One region of the Terribacillus sp. JSM ZJ617 genome, then DNA from elsewhere that is predicted to be linked to it. Evidence: riboswitches for the same ligand, from Rfam matches in the RefSeq annotation. Region 1 holds a riboswitch; the other holds the start of a gene.

Region 1 (7,647 bases):
AATCAATCTCTTGATTGCATCAAACCTAATGGGGAATTCATGATTGTCAGTGTTTTCGCGAATCCAGTTAACTATCACCCAACAATGCAAGTAGTCAGTGAGAAGAAAATCAATTCCTCTCTTGGTTATAATAATATTTTTAGCCAAGCAATTGATTTGTTAGCTAAAGGATCATTGAATGTTAAGCCAGTCATTACGAGTATTATAGAGCTGGACAACATTGTGGCAGATGGTTTTGAAAAACTGATAAGTGATAAAAATGAATGTAAGATCTTAGTTAAACCTAGTTAAGATAGGAAAAAGGAAGATCAGTTTGATATGCTCCCTTTCAAGTAGACAGTTAAAACTAACTGTTTACTGAAGGGGAGTTTTTTTAAGTTGAGGATTCCATACATCATAATTTTACTTTTTGGATGGGATTGTTTTCACTTGATTCATTTAAAGTTCAACTTAAGTTAGTTGAATAAATAACTGTAAAGAACTTATTAGATTACAGAATAGCTTCAAATAGAGATCCTTGAGTCATGGAAAGCTGGAATAGAGGTTAACAATCGTAGTTGGAGGTAAGAGCTCGATTTCGGTTATAATAGACTTTATTCAAGGAAAAGCTTACACTGGTACAATGTGCACGTAGAATGTTCATAAATGATCTTTCTTTATACTAAGTATATTTGCAATAGCATACGATATATCCCACATTTCTTTCTTCTGTGGTTTTTGGAGTGGTACTAGATAGTCTTTTGATGATGTTAGCTATCAACCTAAAAAGATACGTGGGAATAGGTAGTAAGGGGCATGAGTTATGGATAGAAACAACCAAACATCGAATGATTTACAAAAAGGGTTAAAAAACCGCCATGTGCAGATGATTGCACTGGGCGGAGCAATTGGAACCGGCTTATTTTATGGTTCTGCTTCTTCCATTGGATTAGCAGGACCGGCAATCCCGCTGGCTTACCTGGTAGGCGGCTTGATGATATTCTTTATCATGCGGGCTCTGGGTGAGCTTTCGGTTGATACGCCAAACTCTGGTTCCATCAGTTATTATGCTTATGAGAACTTAGGAGGCTTTTTCGGATTCTTTTCCGGATGGAACTATTGGTTCAATTATGTGGCAGTAACGATGGCTGAGTTGACGGTCGTCGGTATATACGTCCAATATTGGTTTCCGGAAGTACCGTCCTGGCTGACAGCATTCGCTTTCCTTATCTTGATAACTTGTATAAACCTATTAAGTGTCAAGCTTTATGGAGAATTCGAGTTTTATTTCGCTCTCATCAAAGTGGTAGCTATTATTGGCATGATAATTCTAGGTTTGATAATCATCTTCACTGGTTTTGGCAATAACGGTGTACCGACCGGTTTCTCCAACTTATTTGATGAAGGAGGCTTCCTGCCAAACGGAATGATAGGTGTTCTTCTGGCACTTGTACCTGTTATGTTCAGCTTTGGCGGTGTCGAGCTGGTAGGGATAACAGCGGGTGAAGTGGATACACCTAAGAAAACGATTCCTAAAGCAATCAATCAAGTTGTTTACCGCATCTTAATCTTCTATGTTGGTTCAATGATTGTAATCACAGCTATCTTCCCATGGAATCAAATAGACGGGGAAAGCAGTCCCTTTGTTCAAATACTTGATGGCGTCGGTATACCGGCAGCCGCTGGAATATTGAATCTTGTTGTTTTGACTGCAGCTGTGTCGGCGCATAACAGCAGCTTGTACAGCAATGGGCGCATGCTGCATGCCTTAGCGAAGCAAGGCAACGCACCACGGTTCCTGCAGCGTACTGGCAAAAGGACAGGTGCACCAGTACCAGCCATCTTACTCTCTTCCGGGGTGGCAGGAATTGCTGTTATAGTCAACTTCTTAATGCCGGAAAAGGTGTTCGGCTATGTGATGGCCACTGCAACGGTTGCAGGCATCATAAACTGGAGTATGATTATTATCATCCATTTAGCATTCCGTAAACGTATAGGAAAGGAAGCAGCAAGCAAGTTATCCTTCAAGCTGCCGCTGTATCCTATCTCCAATTATGTTGTACTGCTATTCCTGGCAGCTGTGCTTGTCATCATAGGCTTCATGCCGGATTATCGTTTGGCTCTATTTATATTGCCTTTGTGGGTACTGATACTCGTAATAGGATATAAACTGAAGAAAAAATAAAAAATGCGTGTCCATTATAGGGACACGCATTTTTTATTGATTTACTGTCTATCGTATATCCTGACAGGCGTTTACCTTAAGGATTACTTCTCTAATTGCTCTTCTCCCCAATAGCAAATTGCATCTAATACAGGAATCAAAGATAATCCTTTTTCGGTTAGGCTATATTCCACTTTTGGAGGCACTTGAGGATATTCTTTGCGATTAACTAGCTGATCGTTTTCAAGTTCTTTCAGCGTATTGGTTAATGTTTTAAAAGAAATGTTGCCTAGCATCCGTTTTAACTGATTATAGCGAATAGGTTCATTGCTTATATATAGGGCATATAAAACTGACATTTTGTATTTCCCCCCAATTAAAGACAACGTAAATCCAAAACCAGTATTTTTTATTTGATCTTTAAATTCATAGCGATCCATTCAACACTCTCCTTTAGGTAAGTATCGCACTTTAATTACCGTACTTGTAGAAGGATAAGGCATTCAATAAACTAAATGTACATCAAGCTATGATGCAAAGAAAGCGAAATAGGAGGAAACAATTATGAAGACCATTGTCTATGCTCATCCTTGGGAAGGAAGCTTTAATCATGCGATTTTAACTAGCATAACTAAAGACTTAGAAGCCAAAAGAGAGAAATTTCAAGTGATCGATCTTTATAAAGATGAGTTTAACCCCGCCTATACAGCTGAAGAATTGAAGCTGTTTAACAAGGGAGAAACGCCGTACAAATTAGTAAAGGAATATCAGGCAAAATTAAGCCAAGCCACGGAATTGATATTTATTTTCCCAGTCTGGTGGTGGGACTTACCTGCTATTTTAAAGGGTTTCATCGATAAAGTGATGTTGAGTGGCTTTGCTTTTTTAGAAGACAAAGAAATAGGTGGGCTGAAAGGATTATTGACTAACATAAGAAAAACAACTGTCATTTCAACTTCTACAACTGATAAAGCTTACATTGAATCGGAAGGTGGGAACGCTATTCAGGGAGTCTTTATTAACAGAACACTAGCTGACTTGGGATTAAGAAATAATGACACAAAATGGGTTCATTTTTCTGGGGTAAACGTAACAACGGATGAGAAAAGAAAACTGTTCTTACAAGAAATACCCCATAAACTTTGAGTTGATTTTTCTGCTTGACCTTGGCAGATTGATCAGTCTGGTGTAAAAGAACGTAGTACCCGTCATACAGTATCCGGCTTAATCCAGTCACAAAAATTCATAGCAAAAAGCCACACTTGGAGTGAAGTGTGGCTTCTTTCATCTTATTACTTATCTACCCTTAAATTCTTGAAATAATATTCTTTGTCATGATCCGTAATCTCCCTGAGTACTCGGCACGGATTACCTATAGCAACAACATTGGAAGGTATGTCTTTTGTCACTACACTGCCAGCCCCAATGACTGTATTGTCTCCAACTGAGATACCTGGAAGAAGAATCGCACCAGCACCTATCCAACAGTTTCTTCCTACAGTTACTGGTACATTAAATTGATATGCTTCTTCACGGAGTTCGGGCCAGATAGGATGGCCAGCTGTTGCTATCGTTACATTAGGGCCTATCATTGTATAGTCTCCGACGTAAATATGCGTGTCATCTACTAAAGTTAAATTAAAATTGGCGTAAACATTCTTCCCGAAATGAACATGGTTGCCGCCCCAATTTGCGTGGAGTGGGGGCTCTATATAGCAACCTTCCCCAATCTCAGCGAACATTTCTTTAAGCAAAGCTTCTCTTTTTTCTATTTCGGTTGGTCGCGTTTGATTAAAGTCGTATAGCCGTTCGAGGCATACTAGTTGTTGAGCTGCAAAATCTTTATCACCTGGTAGATACAAACTGCTATTGTGCAGTCTATCTTTAAAACTTTTATCCATATGTACAGCCTCATTTCTTCAAAAAAGTTGATTATAGTCTCAGCTAACGTCTTTCATTACGTTCTCACCTATCAAGAAGTTTCAAGACTTGATTATTGGCTCAATCGTTTAGGCTTAACACTAATTTCGTTAGCGCGTATTAAAATCAACCGACAGAACATTATCCCTGCTACACATACTAGAAGAAAATAAGGAAATATCAAAAAGGAAATGTTGGCCAACAACTGTCCTAGCAAGGGCGCCACTAAAGTAGCACCTGTGTAAGCAAAGGCCATTTGAATTCCCATAGCTGCTTGTGAATGATCTACTCCAAAATATACAGGAGTTTGGTGTAACATAGAAGGGTAGATTGGTGCAAGACCGGTTCCTATAATGACAAAGGATAATAGAGTAAATATTGTAGGAAATGGAAGTGACATTATAACTAAACCGAAAGCAGCCAAAGTACATCCCAGCCGTATTAATGCTTCATTCTTTATACGTATTGATAGAAATCCACTTAACATACGGCCTGCTGTCATACCAAGAAAGTACAAAGAAATCCAACCAGCGGCACTTTCGGCTGGGACATTCTCTATTTTGACTAAGTAACTTGAACCCCAGAGCATTATACAAGCCTCTGTTGATGCTATTAAGAAAAATGACACCATTCCAAAGGCAGATCCTTTTTTCTTAAAGGAGTTCCGCAATCCCATTTTACTTTCTGAATTGGTTTCTTTCGTATATTGAATTCTCTTACTATCAGCAGTTTCGTATTTTTTCCACCTTGAAAGTGAAAAGAGGAGCAGCAAGACTAATGCAAACTGTAATAATGAAATGGTAAAATAACCACTTCTCCAAGAATTCCCCCAAACCACCAATACTGATAATATAACAGGGCCGAGCAGAGCTCCAACTCCCCAGAATGCATGTAACCAGTTCATATGTTTTGCTTCGTAGTGAGTAGCGACAAACCTGTTTAAAGCTGCATCCACCGCTCCAGCACCCAGTCCCAATGGTATAGCACATACTATCAGCCAGATAAATGAAGGAGAAAATGAGAAACCAAGCAGTGCGATAGCAGTCATGGAAATACTTACTATCACGATCCTGCCGGTACCTAGTATTCTAATTAATCTATAAGAAAACAGACTGGATACTATTGTTCCTATAGAGATAATGATGGAAGCAATACCTGCATTGCCAATCGGTACGCCAAGATCAGTATTCATAAGCGGCCACGCAGACCCTAATATAGAATCGGGTAAACCTAAGCTGATAAATGATAAGTAAATTAAGAAGATGAAGAACATGATATCCTCCTATTCATAAAAAGGAAGCTTATACTGCAAATAAACAGCAATTACCACCCTGTGTTAACGAGTTATTCGCATAAACTTAATCAATTATATTTTTATTCATCGATCTCCTGCTTCATTCATTGGAAACATGCATGAAATTAGAAGCGATAACTTTTTAAGGATGAAATAAATTAGAATAGAGGCCATTACAGCCAATAATTTTACAAGGGACAAAAGAGAGCACTTTTACTCGTGTTTTCCTTTCTAATAAGGAGATATTGTGAAAGCAATGCCTGGGCTTCCTAAAACTATTGATAAAAAAATAGGGGATGTGTATAATCCTACTTACTGTGAAAAAAATATTCTTTTCTTCTTATTTAGAGAGATGGAGGGACTGGCCCGAAGAAATCTCGGCAGCGGAACTTATGTAATGGAGTTGCTGTGCCAAATCCAGCAAGCTGCGGCTTGATAGATAAGAGGAGTGTTTTATAGATATAAAGCCTCTTCTTATGGATCTAAGAGGGGCTTTATTTTTTTACAATAAAACAAAATCAGAGGTGAATCAATGAAGAAAGCAAATCCATGGGCTCTCATCCCATTTATTGTTTTTCTAGTTTTATTTATTGGATCCGGAGTTATCACAGGAGATTTTTATAACTTTCCGGTCATAGTAGCAATCACAATAGCAGCGGGTGTAGCTCTGTCTATGAATAGAAGTGAATCTCTTACTAAAAAGGTTGATATTTTCTGCAAAGGTGCAGGTAATAGCAATGTCATGCTGATGGTGATCATATTCATTTTAGCAGGAGCGTTTTCTGAAGTTGCCAAAGGCATGGGAGCAGTGGAGTCTGCTGTAAACCTTACTACATCAGTCGTTCCTCAAAACCTGCTAGTTGTAGGCTTATTTGTCATTGCATGCTTTATTTCCTTGTCGATGGGGACATCTGTTGGTTCCATTGTAGCACTAGCTCCAATTGGAGTTGGGATAAGCGATGAAACCAGTCTTTCGATGGCTTTGGTGATGGGAGCGATTGTTGGTGGGTCGATGTTCGGTGATAATCTATCCTTCATATCAGATACAACGATAACTTCCGTTCGTACGCAGGGCGCACAGATGAAAGATAAATTTAAAGTTAATTTTTTGATTGTGTTGCCTGCAGCTATTGTTACGTGTATCATTTTAGGATTTATCGCTATTGGTGAATCAGCTCAAGTAGAACATATAAACTATAATTGGATAAAGATAATTCCTTACGTCCTAGTCATAGTTTTTGCTTTAATTGGTATGAACGTCTTCCTCGTACTTGTGCTGGGAATAGTTCTTGCGGGAGCTGTTGGCTGGATAGATGGCAGCTACCATTTCATGAGCCTGATGCAGCAGATTGGTGATGGAATGGCGGGTATGTATGAAATTGCCTTCCTTGCAATATTAATAGCTGGAATGGTAGAGATAATTAAGTTTAATGGAGGAATTGATTATATTCTGCACCTTGCAACGCGTAGAATTAAAACGAAAAAGGGTGCCGAATTTAGTATCGCAGGGCTTGTTAGCCTAACTGATGTATCAACTGCTAATAACACAATCTCTATAATGATTACTGGTCCACTAGCCAAAAATATTGCAAATGAGTATGGGATAGAGCCAAGAAAGTCAGCTAGTATATTAGATCTTTTCTCTTGCTCCATCCAAGGTCTTCTACCATATGGAGCGCAATTATTGACTGCTGCAACCGTAGCAGGAATTTCGCCAATCAGTATCATTCCCTACAGCTTCTATCCAATCTTGGTAGGTATTTGCGGCATTATCGCCATCTTAATTGGCTATCCAAAAAAGAAAAATACTTCGGAAAAATGACTTTTCAGCTTTTCATAAGAGAAAAATATGTATTTATTCCAGTATGGGAACAAGCGGAATTATACCGCATACTAGCTTATTGGTGAAAACTGGTTCTGCCTTATAGAAAAATATACTAGGCGGACTTTTACAACAACAAAACTAAATAGTATGGAGTAGAAAAAACAGCTGCAACCTTGGGACAAACAAGTAGCTGTTTTTTCTTATTTATAAAGCCAATCTCTGCGGAATGTGAAGAGAATACTCAGATAAATATTCAAAACCCTTACCAATTCCCCCAGCCGCGTGACTGTCTGAACCAGGAACAAGCGGAATTCCCATTTTTGCTGCGTGCGCTATAAGCTCAACTGGCGGATAGATTTCTTTACATAATGGTTTATAAAGACCAGCTGTATTCACATCAAGCTCATATCCTTTTCTCTTTATGAGTTCCAGAATGTGTTTCTGTTCCTGTGAGAAAGAAGCCGG
Region 2 (7,647 bases), on a different contig from region 1:
CATTATAAAAAATAGGACCTAGTTCTTTGATAATGAAGTCGAGCAGCAGACCTGCGGCCAGGTCGCCTAGCTGCTCGTCTTTTTCTTGTTCAAAATACGTCTGCAGGGAACTTATCATTTCGTTGCGCTGTGTATCATTCAATCGAATTGGGTTTTGCATCTGTTTTTCCTCCCTAAGCTCATTTTCGTTTCATTATATCAAAAAGTTCTGCTAGACTTTAGAAAAGGGAAAAGGTGGGAGTAATGATGGCGGAATTATCTTATGAGATTGTAAAAGAACTCGAAGTGCTATCCGTTTCACCGAAAGGATGGCAGAAGGAACTCAATTTGATCAGCTGGAACGGGCGGGACCCGAAGTATGATATACGGGACTGGGCTCCGGATCATGAGAAGATGGGGAAAGGTATCACATTATCAGCTGAAGAAGTCGGTGCCTTGCTTCGCGTGCTGCAGGAGCAGGATTGACATGCTGCCGGAGGAGTTGGTTCAGTTAGCCAAAGAAAGGATGGCTCCTTATCCTTGTGAAGGTTTCCTGCCCGGGAGAGGGCCGAAGCATCCGGTTCTCTTCTTTATAGGAGAAGCACCGGGAGAGACGGAGATACATAGCCTGATGCCATTCAGTGGGCGAGCAGGCAAGGAGCTGGATCTGTTTCTGGAGCGAGCAGCTGTGGATAGATCGGAAGTTTTTATTTCAAGCGCAGTCAGAAGCAGACCTTATCAATATAAAACAAAACAAATACGCGGTGAGACTGTCACGAAAAAATATAATCGAACACCGACCAAGGCTGAAGTGCTTGCACATGCGCCTGTGCTTGATTATGAAATTGCCCAGACGGAACCGGAAATTCTCGTGACACTGGGGCGAATAGGCTGGGAGAGGATAACCGGTTCGAAGGAAAAAATCACGGAAGTCGCTGGAAAGCTGATAGAACAGCCAATACAGCAACTGAAAAGCATAGAGGAGGATTCCTTTGTGCTTTCCGAGAAGATATATCGTATCTTCCCGACCTACCATCCAGCGTCTGTATTCTACAATCCAGGTCTGCGGCCGGTAATTGAAGAGCATGCATACAGTATTCGCGAACTTCTGAACAGATAAGGAGAGGTGTAATGGAGAAAATCAGGGGTAAAGTGACAGGGTTTGAGCTGAATAGCCAAGACCCGGAAAAGGCAGCTAGCTTCTACGCTAATGTTTTTGGCTGGAATATTGGCGCTCCGAGTTGGGGTTATCAAAATATGGAGACAGCCGGAGGAATTGATGGCGGAATAAGTAAAGGACCGCATGATTTTCCGCATGGAACAAGAATCCAGATTGAAGTGGAAGACTTGGATAAAGCAATCCTAGCAGCCAAGCAAGAAGGGGCAGTTGTTGTCAGAGAAAAGATGGAGTTTGATTCTTTCCATCTCGCTTATTTGGTTGATCCAGTCGGAATCGGCTTCGGATTGGTACAGTCTAGCACCAAAGAAGGCCAGTAACTGCGGCTTAAGCGATAAAGCCATGCGGGAGGAAAAAGCTCCTCACGCATGACTCTCACTTACTCCTCCGTTTCAAGCAGTTTTTTCGCTTTTCCATGTCTAGCTCCAAAGACCAAAAACTGCGGCTTAAGCGATAAATCCTTGCGTGAGGAAAAGGCGCCTCACTCGAGGCTTTCTCGCTTATTCCTTCGTTTCTAAGCGGTCTTTTTCGTCTTTCTGTAAAAAAAACAGGCGTATCAGCTGACTGATACGCCTGTTTTTTATTTTGCTGCTTTTTGCAGTTTTGTGATCATCTGCAGGGCACGGCCAGTACCGATTGCAACGGATTCCAGTGGATTCGGAGCCAAATGAACAGGGACGCTGATTTCAGATGCAAGCCATTGCTGCATGCCTTTAAGCAATGCGCCTCCGCCAGTCAAGATGACACCATGGTCAACGATATCTCCGCTTAGTTCAGGCGGGCAGTCTTCCAATGTCATGCGAATTGTTTCAAGGATCTGTTCCAAAGATTCCTTAAGAGCTACTTGTACTTCCTTAGAAGAAATACCCACAGTCTTAGGTAATCCTGTTACCATATCACGGCCGCGGACATCCATCATCAATTCATCATGGTCAATCAAGGCATAGCCGATTTCCATTTTGATCTGTTCAGCAGTTCTTTCTCCAATGAGGATATTGTACTGCTTGCGGATATATTGGATGATCTCTTCATCCATTGAATCTCCGCCGATGCGGACAGAACGGCAAGATACAACGCCGCCGAATGATATAATACCTACTTCACTTGTACCACCGCCGATATCGACAATTACATTCGCAACTGGCTCATCTACTGGCAGATCAGCACCAATTGCTGCCGCAATTGGTTCTTCAATCAAGTGGACTTGTTTTGCACCATACGATTTGACCGCATTATGTATAGCGCGTCTTTCAACGGATGTGCTGCCAGACGGTGTGCAGACAACGATAGTTGGTTTGCGAAGGGAAGAGCCCATCACCTTGCTCACTTTTTTCAGGATTTCTTTCAGTAATTGAGCTGTTACATCATAGTCGGCGATTACGCCATCTTTTAATGGACGAATCGGTACGATATTCTGTGGTGTTTTACCAACCATTTCTTTCGCTTCTGCTCCAACTGCCACAACGTTTTTTGTTTCCATATCAATTGCAACCACAGATGGTTCATTCAATACGATTCCTTTTTGTTTCGTATACACAAGTATATTTGCAGTGCCAAGGTCTATTCCAATTTCGGGATTAGCAAACATTATATTTCCTCCAATAATGACATATTTCTACTATATTCATTCTCCCCCGTATAAAGCTTTATGGGGGTAGATCTGTCAAAGAGCCAAAAAGGCGCTTAAATTCGACATAATTCATTCTATCACCTGGTATAGAGGTGTTAAAGAGATACCTTTATCCTAATTTGGCAGATTAAACTAAATAGATTAGGAGTAAAGGATTATATGCAAGGGTTAAGCGTAAGTCAATTTACAGATAGATTACAAATACTGATCTATTGTTACAAAAACTAGGAATGAAAAAGGTGTCAATCCTAATTTACATCCAATAAATAGTAAAGCGTCTGTTTATTACTAGTTTCATAGTCGGCTAAACGGGTACGATTTCGCATAAGAATCGGACTTTTCGCAGTGCTGTACAGGTTTGAGTGCCTATTGGAAATTCTAGGCTGCAATATTACACAAAAACCCATGCTATGATGTTGCTGCAACAGGAAAACATACATCTCGAAAGGAGCAACATCATGTTTAAGAAAGTATTAGTAACAACACTATCTACAGCTATTCTAGCGGGAGGCGCATTGGCAGGAACAGCAAATGCTGCACCAGCTCAACCAACGAAAGAAGAAGCTCAAGTGCACGTAGCACAAGTAGTGAAAAGCGGATCTTTCTCTTCTATCGAAGATTTGAATAAATGGGTGAATGAATATCTATCTGCTTATAACATTCACATTAATACTGATAGCTTGCTAGCGAAGTACAATGTTCAGCAGCCAGCTCAGCAAGAAAAAGCACAGACTCCTGCTCAAGCAGCACCTCAGCAAGAGCAAGCAAAAGCACCAGCTGCTCAGAAAGAAGAGCAAAAAGCTGCTGCTCCGAAAAAGGAAGAAAAAGCTGAAGAGCAAGCAACTGAACAAAAAGCTCAAGCTCCAGCACAAAAACAAGAAACTGCTTCTGATAACAAGCAAACAGAAGAAAAGCAAGCTGCTGAAGGCCTGAGTGCATTCGAACAGCAAGTAGTAGACTTGACTAACAAAGAGCGTGAAAAAGCTGGTCTTAAAGCTTTGAAAGCCGATACTGAACTAAGCAAAGTAGCACGTGCGAAATCCAAAGATATGGCTGACAATGGTTACTTCGATCACAACAGCCCGACTTACGGTTCTCCGTTCGATATGATGAAATCTTTCGGTATTTCTTATAAAACTGCAGGTGAAAACATCGCTCAAGGACAAAAGACTCCTGAAGAAGTCGTTGAAGCGTGGATGAACAGCCAAGGTCACCGTGAGAATATCCTTAACCCTGAGTACACTAACATCGGTGTAGGTTATGTAGAAAACGGTAACTACTGGACACAGCAATTCATTGGTAAATAATTCAGATTATTGTATAATGAAAAGCAACCGATCATGATCGGTTGCTTTTCTTGTATGCAGGGAGTGATTATATGGATCTGATTTCGCTGCTTGCGGAGGAGCGAATCAAGCAGGCTGAAGCAAATGGAGAGTTCCGTAATCTTCCTGGTGCTGGAAAACCTTTGGAGCTGGAGGATCTCTCCGGTGTACCGGAGGATATGCGTATGAGCTATAAGATCCTGAAGAATGCTGGCTACATTCCGCCAGAGATGGAGCTGAAGAAAGAGATTGTAGCACTGCGTGATCTGGTGCGTGTTTGTACGGACGACACAGAGCGGGCAGCTTTCCGGAAGCGCATTAGTGAGAAAGAGATTCAATACGAAGCGCTGCTTCAAAAGCTCAAGCGAAATTCGCCAGGAACACTCAGTCAATATCGGGAACAAATTGAAAACAATCTAACATAATCAAATAGTATTTTCTTATCACGAGAGGTGGAGGGACTGGCCCTTTGAAGCCTCGGCAACAGGCAGTAATGCACTGTGCCAATTCCAGCAGACGAGAAGTCTGACAGATAAGAGGAGCATTTTACCTTGGATAAGGAGCCTCTTCTGTAAAACGGAAGAGGCTTTTTTTACATAAATAGAGGAGTGGAAGCGATGACCAAACAAATTATCCTGCAAGCATTTGATATGACAGCCGCCAATCATAACGCCCATGGCTTATGGAAGCACCCGGAGAACAGAAGACATCGGGAGTATAAGTCGCTGGAATACTGGATGGAGCTTGCGCGCCTTTTGGAAAAAGGAAAGTTCGATGCGGTGTTCTTCGCTGATGTACTTGGCGTCTATGATGTTTACGGAGGAGATGAAAAGGCAGCCTTGCGTGATGGCGTGCAAGTACCGCTTAATGATCCAGCCTTCGCTATCCCGGCCATGGCAGCTGTGACGAAGCATTTGTCCTTCGCTGTCACAGTCAGTACTTCGTACGAACAGCCTTTTCATAATGCACGTAAATTTTCGACGCTCGATCACCTGACCAATGGGCGAGTGGCTTGGAATATCGTTACTTCCTATTTGCCGAATGCAGCCCAGAATTTTGGACTGGAGAAGATGGTAAAGCATGATGAGCGTTACAGAATAGCTGATGAATTCCTGGAGGTTTCTTATAAGCTGCTTGAGGATAGCTGGGAAGAAGATGCTGTTATTTCGGACCCGGAAAGAGGGGTTCTGGTGGACGCAGAAAAGGTGCACCGCATCAAGCACAAGGGTACATATTTCTCGGTGGAGGGACCACATGTAAGTGAGCCATCCCCACAGCGCACACCGGTGCTCTACCAAGCAGGTACTTCCGAAAAAGGCAGGGATTTTGCCGCAAAACATGCAGAGTGTGTGTTTGTCGGCGGACCGACACCAGAAAAAATCAACTATTATATAGAGGATATCAAAGCGCGTGCGGAGGCTTATGGCAGAAGCCACGATGAAATCAAGGCCTTTACCTTCCTGCACGTCGTTGTAGCTGAAACAGAAGAGAAGGCTCATGCTAAATATGACGAGATCAAGCAATACTGGAGCGCAGATGCTGCCAAAGCCCAGTATGGCGGATCCACAGGCTATGATTTAGCTTCCTATGAAAATGAAGAAGAACTGTTCATGTACAAGCATACGGAACAAGGTCAATCGCGAGCTGCTTATCTGACAAAGGATGCTGCCAAACCATTTACGGTAAAAGAGATCCAGGAGAAATTCAGTCAGCCAGCTGAAATGGATATCATCATTGGCAGTCCTGAGCAAGTAGCGGACAAGATTGAGGATTTCTTTGTGCGAAGCGGAGTGGATGGCTTCAATCTGACACATTACATTACACCAAAAGACCTGCAAGACTTCGTGGAATTGGTTGTACCTATCTTGCAGGAGCGGGGATTATATAAAAAGGATTATGCAGAAGGAACTTTTAGGGAGAAATTATACGGACAACCGCATCTCGCTGCGGCACATCCGGCAAAACAAGGAAAGAGGAGCTGAGCTTTTAGCTCCTCTTCTCCTATTCCAGATAAGTGAGAGTTCCCTTGCCGTTTTTATATGATACATTTGCCAACGCACCATTGATCATCGTGAACTGCGGCGGCATATGTCCAATATCGGCGTCGTAGATTATCGGCAATCCAATTTCATCTGCGAATTCATGAATCATCTGTTCGTCTGTATAATCCTCTGAAGGAGTGCTTCGAGAAGGCCTACCAAATAGTAATCCGCTCGCACCGTTGAACCAGCCGTGTTCCTTCAAATGCCAAAGATTCCGGTAAGTTTCAGCAGTACTCCAATCCAACCATTCCAAGTAGACGAGCGTATCTTCTTTAAAAGATTCCCGCCAAGTTTGAATAGGAGCATATTTCGTCCCGGCGATAGCGGTCAGGGTATTCAAGCAGCCACCGATTAAGCGGCCAGTAAAGGAAACGGCTTCACCTGTCGTGGTTTTCCATTCTGTTTTGCTGTCCAAGTCGAAGCCCTCAGGATTGTCTTGATCAAATAGCGCATCCCATGATGATTGATACATAGGGGATGAGTGCTGCGCCATGTGCTTGCGGGACGTTGCAGATAATATCTTATGCCATTGCTTCGTTGTTTCATCGAGTGCTTCCATATTCAAATCAAAAAAGTTAGTCGTATGGGCAGTTGCAAAATTTGTTTGGAGTGTATAGCTGCATAGAAGTGTGCTTGTGTCCGAATAACCAATCAGCCATGTGGGCTTGCTCTTGGATAGCTTGTCCCAATCAAGCATGGGCAATACTTGTACAAGCAGTTCTCCTCCCCATGGCGGCATGATTGCATCGATTTCCGGATCACTCAGATAAGCCATCAGCTCGTTAGCTCTAGTTTCAGCAGAGCTGCTTCTAGCGGCTTGCTGTGTCCAGACGGTTTCTCCAATGATCACATGATCACCGAGTTTCTCGAGCTGCATTTTAGCTTTATGTATTTTGGAATGCAGAGGAGCAGGAACTCCGCTTGACGGAGCAGTAATTGCGAAAGTGGAGTTGGGAGTCAAAGCGCTTGGATACATGGTCGTCATCATTATCACCCTTTCCTTTTCCATATTATAGCATTATCTCTAGGTCGTTTGATTCGTTGTTACATGGGGAATGGAATACCAGACATTCGCACATTTTCACATTTATAAAACGAGGGAGTTGAGTGAATGATAAATGTGTTGTTTATTTCTTTAGGCAACATCTGCCGCTCGCCGATGGCTGAGGTGATTTTACGCAAGCGTATAGAGGAACAAGGGCTATCTGCATTTGTAACAGTCGACTCAGCCGGTATCGGCCACTGGCATGAAGGGAAGGAGATGCACCCTTCGGCTCGTGAGCTTCTCGGCCATAAGGGAATTTTGATGGTAAATCATGTGGCTAAGCAAGTCCAGTCAGAAATTTTAGGAGCATACGATTATATCTTCGTAATGGATCAGCTTAATTTGCGGGATTTGTCAGCTATAGCTCCTGCTCATACGTCACGTTATCGGCTTTTCTCAGATCTTATTCCAGAGCGTGCTGGAGAGGATATCGAAGATCCATTCTTCAC

Evidence for each region. A riboswitch is a leader RNA that binds a small molecule or an ion and turns the genes downstream of it on or off. The one in region 1 is predicted to bind S-adenosylmethionine.
Region 2: another riboswitch for S-adenosylmethionine. It lies ahead of ACH6C1_RS17990 (LLM class flavin-dependent oxidoreductase); the one in region 1 lies ahead of ACH6C1_RS08005 (Na+/H+ antiporter NhaC family protein).

The regions. Positions count from the first base shown of each region.
Region 1 is NZ_JBISEQ010000002.1:348,134-355,780, forward strand. Features, by position in the region: gene ACH6C1_RS07975 (2,3-butanediol dehydrogenase) at 1-291, shown strand, start outside; gene ACH6C1_RS07980 (amino acid permease) at 803-2,164, shown strand; gene ACH6C1_RS07985 (winged helix-turn-helix transcriptional regulator) at 2,248-2,583, opposite strand; gene ACH6C1_RS07990 (NAD(P)H-dependent oxidoreductase) at 2,708-3,289, shown strand; gene ACH6C1_RS07995 (sugar O-acetyltransferase) at 3,436-4,044, opposite strand; gene ACH6C1_RS08000 (MFS transporter) at 4,137-5,336, opposite strand; SAM riboswitch class I at 5,695-5,803, shown strand; gene ACH6C1_RS08005 (Na+/H+ antiporter NhaC family protein) at 5,890-7,179, shown strand; gene hisJ (histidinol-phosphatase HisJ) at 7,387-7,647, opposite strand, start outside.
Region 2 is NZ_JBISEQ010000007.1:87,944-95,590, forward strand. Features, by position in the region: gene ACH6C1_RS17955 (DUF2164 family protein) at 1-160, opposite strand, end outside; gene ACH6C1_RS17960 (YdbC family protein) at 247-465, shown strand; gene ACH6C1_RS17965 (uracil-DNA glycosylase) at 467-1,099, shown strand; gene ACH6C1_RS17970 (VOC family protein) at 1,111-1,476, shown strand; gene mreBH (rod-share determining protein MreBH) at 1,737-2,744, opposite strand; gene ACH6C1_RS17980 (CAP domain-containing protein) at 3,245-4,093, shown strand; gene ACH6C1_RS17985 (DnaJ family domain-containing protein) at 4,165-4,536, shown strand; SAM riboswitch class I at 4,549-4,650, shown strand; gene ACH6C1_RS17990 (LLM class flavin-dependent oxidoreductase) at 4,729-6,093, shown strand; gene ACH6C1_RS17995 (S66 family peptidase) at 6,113-7,141, opposite strand; gene ACH6C1_RS18000 (low molecular weight protein-tyrosine-phosphatase) at 7,265-7,647, shown strand, end outside.